Regions from separate parts of the Streptomyces sp. NPDC005496 genome, predicted to be linked through region 2. Evidence: predicted binding sites of a transcription regulator. Region 2 holds the regulator's gene; the other holds the start of a gene.
The links. The regulator HspR, encoded in region 2, represses chaperone genes until heat shock. The targets are predictions, from matches to a motif close to TTGAGNNNNNNNNNCTCAA.

Region 1: a site for HspR is predicted at 2,638-2,656, ahead of lon (endopeptidase La). Genes of this name have one in related genera too.

The regions. Positions count from the first base shown of each region.
Region 1 is NZ_JBIAJQ010000003.1:284,339-288,747, reverse strand. It holds gene ACFYQQ_RS09960 (HAMP domain-containing sensor histidine kinase) at 1-225, opposite strand, end outside; gene ACFYQQ_RS09955 (response regulator transcription factor) at 266-1,003, opposite strand; gene ACFYQQ_RS09950 (spermidine synthase) at 1,117-1,794, opposite strand; gene ACFYQQ_RS09945 (GNAT family N-acetyltransferase) at 1,836-2,504, opposite strand; gene lon (endopeptidase La) at 2,679-4,409, shown strand, end outside.
Region 2 is NZ_JBIAJQ010000005.1:237,715-242,123, forward strand. It holds gene ACFYQQ_RS17095 (substrate-binding domain-containing protein) at 1-368, opposite strand, end outside; gene ACFYQQ_RS17100 (hypothetical protein) at 706-1,218, shown strand; gene ACFYQQ_RS17105 (heat shock protein transcriptional repressor HspR) at 1,306-1,761, opposite strand; gene dnaJ (molecular chaperone DnaJ) at 1,769-2,950, opposite strand; gene grpE (nucleotide exchange factor GrpE) at 2,981-3,652, opposite strand; gene dnaK (molecular chaperone DnaK) at 3,649-4,409, opposite strand, start outside.

The sequences.
Region 1 (4,409 bases), on a different contig from region 2:
CGGGGCGGTGAGCGAGTGCGCCACGAACTGCGTGATCAGGAGCGTGGCGATCATCGAGAAGACGGTGATGAAGCGCAGCTCGGTCTCGGTGCGCACCGCGATCATCAGCAGACCGGTGGTGATGAAGACGGAGACCACGACCAGCGTGCCGAGCTTCGTCTTGATCGAGAAGGGGCGCACGCCTCCCCAGGGGCCCGCACCCTTGCGTCCCCCGGACCCGGTCATCACATCCGCCCCCTCACGAGGTCCCGATCAGCGGCCCGGCTCAGGGAGTCGGGGTCTCCAGCGCGTAGCCCACGCCGTGGACCGTACGGATCCGCTCGGCGCCGATCTTCCGGCGCAGGGCCTTGATGTGGCTGTCGACGGTGCGGGTGCCGGAGGCGTCCGCCCAGTCCCAGACCTCGGCGAGCAGCTGCTCCCGGGAGAGCACCGCGCGCGGGGTGTTCGCCAGGCAGACCAGCAGGTCGAACTCGGTGGGCGTCAGGTGCACGTCCTCCGAGCGGACGCGGACCCGGCGCTGCGCGTGGTCGATCTCCAGCTCGCCGAGCCGCAGGATGCCGCTGCGGGGCGTGGAGGCGGCCACCACGGCACGCTCCACGCGGCGCAGCAGGACGTGCACGCGGGCGGCCAGCTCACGCATCGAGAACGGCTTCGTCATGTAGTCGTCGGCGCCGACGCCGAGCCCGACCAGCATGTCCGTCTCGTCGTCGCGGGCCGTGAGCATCAGCACCGGCACCGGGCGCTGGGCCTGCACGCGGCGGCAGACCTCCAGGCCGTCGAAGCCGGGCAGCATGATGTCGAGGATCAGCAGGTCGGGCTGCCAGGCCTCGGCGGTGTCGACGGCGGCCGGGCCGTCACCGGCGGTCTGGACGAGAAATCCCTCGGCTCGCAGACGGGCCGCGATGGCGTCGACGATCGTCGGGTCGTCCTCGACCACCAGCACCCGGCGCTGTGCGCCGGGTGTCGCCGCCGTGCCGTTGTGGGAGGTGTGTGTCTGCTCCATCGCCCGCCCCTGAAGTGTGCTTTCCGGAATCCGTGGGGTGATCCCATGACTGCGCTTGACGCTTGAATGATCGGCGTCAGGGAAGCAGAGTACGGGCAGTCACCACGGCTCGGCTATCCAGGCCTTACCGCGAGATGCACCACGTCGGGAACGCCCCGGGCAACGGGGATCTCTTCGGTACGCACCTGTTGGAATCCGGCATTCCGCAAGGTTCCTTCAAATTCCGGAGAGGGCTGCGCGGACCACACGGCGAGCACCCCGCCGGGCCTCAACGCCCTTGCGCAGCTTGCCAGTCCGGCCTGCGAGTACAGGCTGTCGTTGCCCTCGGTGACCGTCCAGCCGGGTCCGTTGTCGATGTCAAGGCACAGCGCGTCGTACGTGTCGGATGTCTCATTGACGTACGCGACGAGATCGGCCTCGACGACGGCGGTCCGCGGGTCGGCGAGGGCGTCAGCGGACAGGGCGGACAGCGGGCCCTCGCGGTGCCAGGCGATGACGGCCGGTTCGCGCTCCACGACCGTGATGCGGCCCCAGCGGGGATCGGCGGCGGCGTGTGCGAGCGAGAAGCCGACGCCGAGCCCCCCGATCAGCACGCTGGGCAGCGCGCGTCCGTCCAGGGCGTCGTACGCGGCGTCGACGAGCAGCCGCTCCGAGCGGCCGTCGGAGGTGTCCATCAGGAAGCAGCCGTTGGCGATGATCTGCAGCAGCCCTCCGTGGCGCCGCAGCACGACCTCGCCGTACGGGCCCTCCCGGCGATCGATGACCACAGGGGTGTCGTACGTGGCAGTCATGGCGCCCATCCTGGCATCAGCGGCGCCGCGGTCCCGCGGAATTATCCGGTGAACCGGGCGCTCGTCAGCGGCGCGTCCACCCGCCACCCCAGGGACTCGTACAGCGCCCGCCCCTCCGGTGTGCCGGCCAGGACCCCCGTGCCGGCGCCCCCGGCGACCGCCAGACCGGTGAGCGCGCGCATCACCGTCCGGCCGAGGCCCCTGCGGCGGTGCGCGGGGGCCGTCTCGATCCGGTCGAAGACCGCGGTCGCGCCGGTCGGGGCGACGTGCCCGTGCGCGGCCCACGAGCCGTCCGCCGCGAGGACGAGGGCGTGCCCGGCGCCGCCGCGCGACCAGGTGCGCAGCCGGTAGCCGTCCGGCAGCGCGCGTCCGCCGTCGGCCGCTCCCGGGTCCGCCGGGCCGGCGGTGGTCAGCGGGCCGGTCATGAGGAATCCCGGCTCCGGGTCCACGTGCCAGCCGCGGCCGAGCCAGGGCCCCACGACCCCCGGGTCCGCGAAGACCTTGAGCCACACGCCGGCCCCGGTCACCGTGTCCGCCACCTCGCGCACGGCCGACTCCTCGACGGCGTCCCCGGTCGCCGCGAGGACGTGCCGGGTCACGTGCTCCGGCAGTCCCACGTCGACCGTGAACCCCCAGGGCTCGACCGCGGGCGGCGCCGCCCCGCGCGAGACGACCCACCCGTCCACCCAGGCCCGTACGATCCCGGTCACCGCATCCCCCGTAATGGTCATTGGTCGTCATGGAGTATTACCTCTCGGACGGTACGCGGGTCCTCGCCCCGGGCGGCAGAGGTGATCGCTGAGAGCGAACGCGGCCCGGGGAACAATCAACGGCCCAGGCGCATTGAGTCGGCATAGCTCAACTTGACTGCCGAAGGGGAGATCATGGCTTCGACGTCCACACCGCTCACCCTGCCCGTGCTGCCGCTCGACGACGAGGTCGTGCTGCCCGGGATGGTGGTTCCGCTGGACCTGAACGACGCCGACGTCCGCGCCGCCGTGGAGGCCGCCCAGGCCGCCGCGCGGTCCGAACCGGGCAAGCCGAAGGTGCTGCTGGTGCCACGCATCGACGGGTCGTACCCGGGCACCGGCGTGCTCGGCACCGTCGAGCAGGTCGGCCGCCTGGCCGACGGCGACCCGGGCGCGCTGATCCGCGGCCGTGGGCGCGTGAAGATCGGCGCGGGGACCACCGGCCCCGGCGCCGCCCTCTGGGTCGAGGGCACCCGGATCGAGGAGACCGTGCCCGACCCGCTGCCCGGCCAGGTCGCGGACTTGGTCAAGGAGTACAAGGCCCTCGCCACCAGCTGGCTGCGCAAGCGCGGCGCCTGGCAGGTCGTGGACCGCGTCCAGGCCATCGACGACGTCTCCGCCCTCGCCGACAACTCCGGCTACTCGCCCTTCCTGTCCACGGAACAGAAGGTGGCGCTGCTGGAGACCGCCGACCCGGTCGCCCGGCTGAAGCTCGCCACCGAACAGCTCCGCGAGCACCTCGCCGAGCAGGACGTCGCCGAGTCCATCGCCAAGGACGTCCAGGAAGGCGTCGACAAGCAGCAGCGCGAGTTCCTGCTGCGCCGCCAGCTCGAAGCCGTACGCAAGGAACTGCGCGAGCTGAACGGCGATTCCCAGGACGGCGAGGAGTCGGACGACTACCGCGCCCGCGTCGAGGCCGCCGACCTCCCCGAGAAGGTCCGCGAGGCCGCCCTCAAGGAGGTCGAGAAGCTGGAGCGCGCGAGCGACCAGTCGCCCGAGGGCTCCTGGATCCGCACCTGGCTCGACACCGTGCTCGAACTCCCGTGGAACGAGCGCACCGACGACAGCGCCTCCGCGTACGACATCCAGGGCGCACGCGCGATCCTGGACGCCGAGCACGCGGGACTCCAGGACGTGAAGGAGCGCATCACCGAGTACCTCGCGGTGCGCAAGCGGCGCAGCGAGCGCGGCCTCGGTGTGATCGGCGGGCGGCGCGGCGGTGCCGTGCTGGCGCTCGTCGGACCCCCCGGAGTCGGCAAGACCTCGCTGGGCGAGTCCGTCGCGCACGCCATGGGCCGCAAGTTCGTCCGGGTCGCCCTCGGCGGCGTGCGGGACGAGGCCGAGATCCGCGGCCACCGCCGTACGTACGTGGGCGCGCTGCCCGGCCGGATCGTCCGCGCCATCAAGGAGGCCGGGTCGATGAACCCGGTCGTGCTGCTCGACGAGATCGACAAGGTCGGCTCCGACTTCCGCGGCGACCCCGCCGCGGCCCTGCTCGAAGTGCTCGACCCGGCGCAGAACCACACCTTCCGCGACCACTACCTGGAGGTCGAGCTCGACCTCTCCGACGTGGTCTTCCTGGCCACGGCCAACGTGCTCGAAGCCATCCCGGAGGCCCTGCTCGACCGCATGGAGCTGGTCCGCCTGGACGGCTACACCGAGGACGAGAAGGTCGTCATCGCCCGCGACCACCTGCTCCCGCGCCAGCTGGAGCGAGCCGGTCTGGAGAAGGACGAGATCACGCTCGACGAGAGCGCGCTGCGCAAGCTCGCCGGCGAGTACACCCGCGAGGCGGGCGTCCGGAACCTGGAGCGGTCGGTCGCCCGGCTGCTGCGCAAGGTGGCCGCCCAGCACGAACTGGGCGAG
Region 2 (4,409 bases):
TCCTTGGCCTTGCGCACGGAGCCCGCGATGGCCTTGGCGTCGACCGCGTCCAGCAGGACGACGTCCACCTTGTCGGCCACCATCTGGTTGAGCTGCGCGCTCTGCCGCGCCGCGTCCTGCTCGGCGTTGGCGTACTCGACGCGGCCCTTGTCGTTGGTGAGTTCGGCCACCTTCTTCTCGATGATGGGGTAGTCGAACTTCTCGTACCGGGAGTTCTCCTTCTCCGGAAGGAGGAGGCCGACCGTGATGTCGTCGCCCTTCTTGGGGCTCGCGGAACTGCCGTCGTCGCCGATGCCGTCGACCACGCCGCAGGCGGCGAGCGGGACGGCCATGGCAAATGCGCCCAAGGCTATGGCAGTACGACGCATACGGAAACGGGTGTTCACTTCATGTGCCTTCCGGACGAGGGCGCAGCTTTGCGACCAGGTGGCTGAAAGCCAACGCGTCGATCACCGCAGCGTCAAGGAGTAACCACTTAACGAGATGGCAACGGACTTCCGTGTTCGGCTTGTGAAGGTACCAACTCGCCGGACGTGCGGGAACGCTGCACCCTCTCCACCTCGTGGAATGTTCGTGCGACCGCACGGACCGAACCGGCCGTCACGGACGGTAGTCACTTGCGTACACCGCCTCCCCGTGCAAGCCTGTTGCCTCACCCCTGTTATCGAACACCTGTTCCAAGTGGCGGGTGGAGGGAGGCCGGCCGTGAGCGGCGCACGAGCGACGGGGAGCGCGGTCTGGATCGGCTCGCTCATCCGCCGCTTCCCCGATCTCGTCCAGGAACCGGCCCGCGGGGCCCGGGACGGCCCCGTGAGCGCCCCGGACAGCGGTCCCGCCCACCCGGCGGGGCCGCACCTCGCGGACGCCGTACGCGACATCACCGACGGTGTGACGGAGCTGGAGGAGGCGGTCCGCGAGCGGCTCGGACTGCGGCCCGTCGCGCCCGCCCCGGTACCCGTGCGGCTGCGCCGCGTCGCCGGGCTCCTGGAGCGCATCGCCCGCGACCCGCTGCTCGCCGCGCACGTCGAGGAGGAGGCCCGGCGGATGGCGGCGCGCTGCGCCCGGGCGCTGGGCGACCCCGAGCCGTCGGTTCGGCTGCCGGGCCGCTGCCCGCGCTGCGGCGCGGCGTCCCTGCGGGCGTTCCCCGAGCGGAACGAGGTGCGCTGCGCCGACCCCGTCTGCGGCGCCCTCCCGGACGACGGCACGGACCGGCCGTGAACCACTCCCTCGGCCGCCCCACGCACGTGCAGGGGCCCGGGAGGTCCCCCTCCCGGGCCCCTGCACAAGTGAGCGACGCCGTGACGGCTACTGCTCGGACGACCGCTTCGGCCGCCAGACCACCAGCGCGCTCGTCTGCTGGACGTCCTGGTACGGGACCAGGTCCCGGCGGTATGAGGCGTGGACGGCGGCCTCGCGCTGCTGCATCGCGGCCGCGGCTCCGTCGAGCGCCGACTGCATCTCCGCGACCCGGGACTGGAGCGCGGCCACCTGGTTCTCCAGCTCGATGATCCGCTTGATGCCCGCGAGGTTGATGCCCTCGTCCTGCGACAACTGCTGCACCGTACGCAGCAGTTCGATGTCGCGGGCCGAATAGCGCCGGCCCCGCCCGGCCGTACGGTCCGGGGAGACCAGGCCGAGGCGGTCGTACTGCCGCAGGGTCTGCGGGTGCAGGCCGGAGAGCTGGGCCGCCACCGAGATGACGTAGACCGGCGTCTCCTCGGTCAGTTCGTACGGATTGCGTCGACGGCCGATTCCGTCCATGGCGTCCTCATGCTCCCTTCGCGGCCTGGAACAGCTCCGCCCGCGGATCCTCCTCCGCGGTCGCCTCGCGATACGCCTCCAGCGCGTCGCGAGCCTTGCCCGAGAGGTCCTTGGGGACGGCGACCTCGACGGTGACCAGCAGATCGCCGCGGGTGCCGTCCTTGCGGACCGCGCCCTTGCCCCGGGCGCGCATCGTGCGCCCGTTGGGCGTGCCCGGCGGCAGCTTCAGGGTGACCGGCGGCCCGCCCAGCGTGGGCACACGCACCTCGCCCCCCAGCGCCGCCTCCGGGTAGGTGACGGGCACCGTGACGGTGAGGTTGTCGCCCTTGCGGCCGAAGACCGGGTGGGCGTCGACGTGCACGACGACGTACAGGTCGCCGGCGGGACCGCCGCGCTCGCCCGGGGCGCCCTTGCCGCGCAGCCGGATCCGCTGGCCGTTGCTGACGCCGGCCGGGATGCGGACCTGCATCGTGCGCGAGGACTTGGCCCGGCCGCTGCCCCGGCAGACCTCGCAGGGGTTCTCCGCGATCAGGCCGCGGCCCTTGCAGTCGGGGCACGGGTCGGTCAGCGAGAAACCACCACCCGATCCGCGGGCCACCTGGCCGGTGCCGACGCACGTCGGGCACACACGCGGTGTGCCGTTCGCGTCGCCGGTGCCCGAACAGGCCTTGCAGGGCGACTGGGAGGACATGCGCAGCGGCACCGTCGCGCCGTCCACCGCCTCCGTGAAGCTCAGCGTGACCTCGGACTCGATGTCCTGGCCCCGCCGCGGCTGGGTGCGGGCGCCGGTGCCCGCACCGCCGCGGTTGAACAGCCCGCCGAAGACATCGCCGATGCCTCCGCCGAAACCGCCCGCCGCGGTGCCGCCCTGGGCGCCGCCTCCGAAGAGGTCGCCCAGGTCGAAGTTGAAGGAGCCGCCGCCGGCGCCGGGACCGGGCCGGAAGCCGCCGTTGCCGAAGAGGGCGCGGGCCTCGTCGTACTCCTTGCGCTTCTTGGGGTCACCGAGGACGTCGTTCGCCTCGGAGATCTCCTTGAAGCGCTCCTCCGCCTTCGCGTTCCCCTTGTTGGCGTCCGGGTGGAACTCGCGGGCGAGCTTCCGGTACGCCTTCTTGATCTCGGCCTCGGTGGCGTCCTTGGGGACGCCGAGGACCTTGTAGTAGTCCTTCTCGATGAAGTCCTTGGTGCTCATCCTCGACGTCCCTCCTCCCTCGTGCGTACGTCAGCCCTCGTCCGGGCCACCGCTCTCCTTGTCGTCCGCCGCCTCGGCGGTCTCGGCGGAGTCCGCCTTGACGGTCTGCGCGCCGGGCTGGGGCTCGGCGACGGCCACCCGCGCGGGGCGGATGGTGCGCTCGCCGATGCGATACCCAGGCTGCAGAATCGCCACGCACGTCGTCTCTGTGACGTCCGGCGCGTAACTGTGCATCAGGGCCTCGTGGATCGTCGGGTCGAAGGGCTCGCCCTCCTTGCCGAACTGCTGCAGGCCCATCTTCGCCGCGACGGTCTCCAGCGACTCGGCCACCGACTTGAAGCCGCCGACCAGCTCGCCGTGTTCCCGCGCGCGGCCGATGTCGTCGAGCACGGGGAGGAGCTCGGTCAGGAGGTTCGCCACGGCGATCTCCTTGACCGCGATCCGGTCGCGCTCGACCCGGCGGCGGTAGTTCTGGAACTCGGCCTGGAGCCGCTGGAGGTCCCCGGTGCGCTCGGTGAGCGCGGTGCGGGCCTGGTCCAGCTGGGCCGTCAGGCCGACCAACTGTGCTGCTGCGTCCCCGTCCGGGGCCGCCGCCGCCTCCTCCTCCGAGGAGGGGGTGGCGGCCTGCGGCTCGGCGTCGTCAGAGGTGGCGCCGGAGGGGACGTCAGGCTTCTCTTCGAAACCCGGGGTCTCCTCCGTCACGCGGCACCGTCCTTGCGGTCCTCGTCGACGATCTCGGCGTCGACGACGTCGTCGTCAGCGGCCTTGGGCTGCTCGGCGCCGGCACCTTCGGCGCCACCGGCCGCCTGCGCGGCGTTGGCGTCGGCGTACATCGCCTGGCCCAGCTTCTGGGAGACGGCGGCGACCTTCTCGGTGGCCGTGCGGATCTCGGCGGTGTCCTCGCCCTTGAGCGCGGCCTTCAGCTCCTCGATGCCGGCCTCGACCTCGGTCTTGACCTCGCCCGGGACCTTGTCCTCGTTGTCCTTGAGGAACTTCTCGGTCTGGTAGACGAGCTGCTCGCCCTGGTTGCGGGTCTCGGCGGCCTCGCGGCGGGCGTGGTCCTCCTCCGCGTACTTCTCGGCCTCCTGGCGCATCCGGTCGACCTCGTCCTTCGGCAGCGAGGAGCCGCCGGTGACGGTCATCTTCTGCTCCTTGCCCGTGCCCAGGTCCTTCGCGGTCACGTGCATGATGCCGTTGGCGTCGATGTCGAAGGCGACCTCGATCTGCGGGACGCCGCGGGGCGCCGGCGGCAGACCGGTCAGCTCGAACATCCCGAGCTTCTTGTTGTACGCCGCGATCTCGCGCTCGCCCTGGTAGACCTGGATCTGCACGGACGGCTGGTTGTCCTCGGCCGTCGTGAAGATCTCGGACCGCTTGGTCGGGATCGTGGTGTTGCGCTCGATGAGCTTGGTCATGATGCCGCCCTTGGTCTCGATACCGAGGGACAGCGGGGTCACGT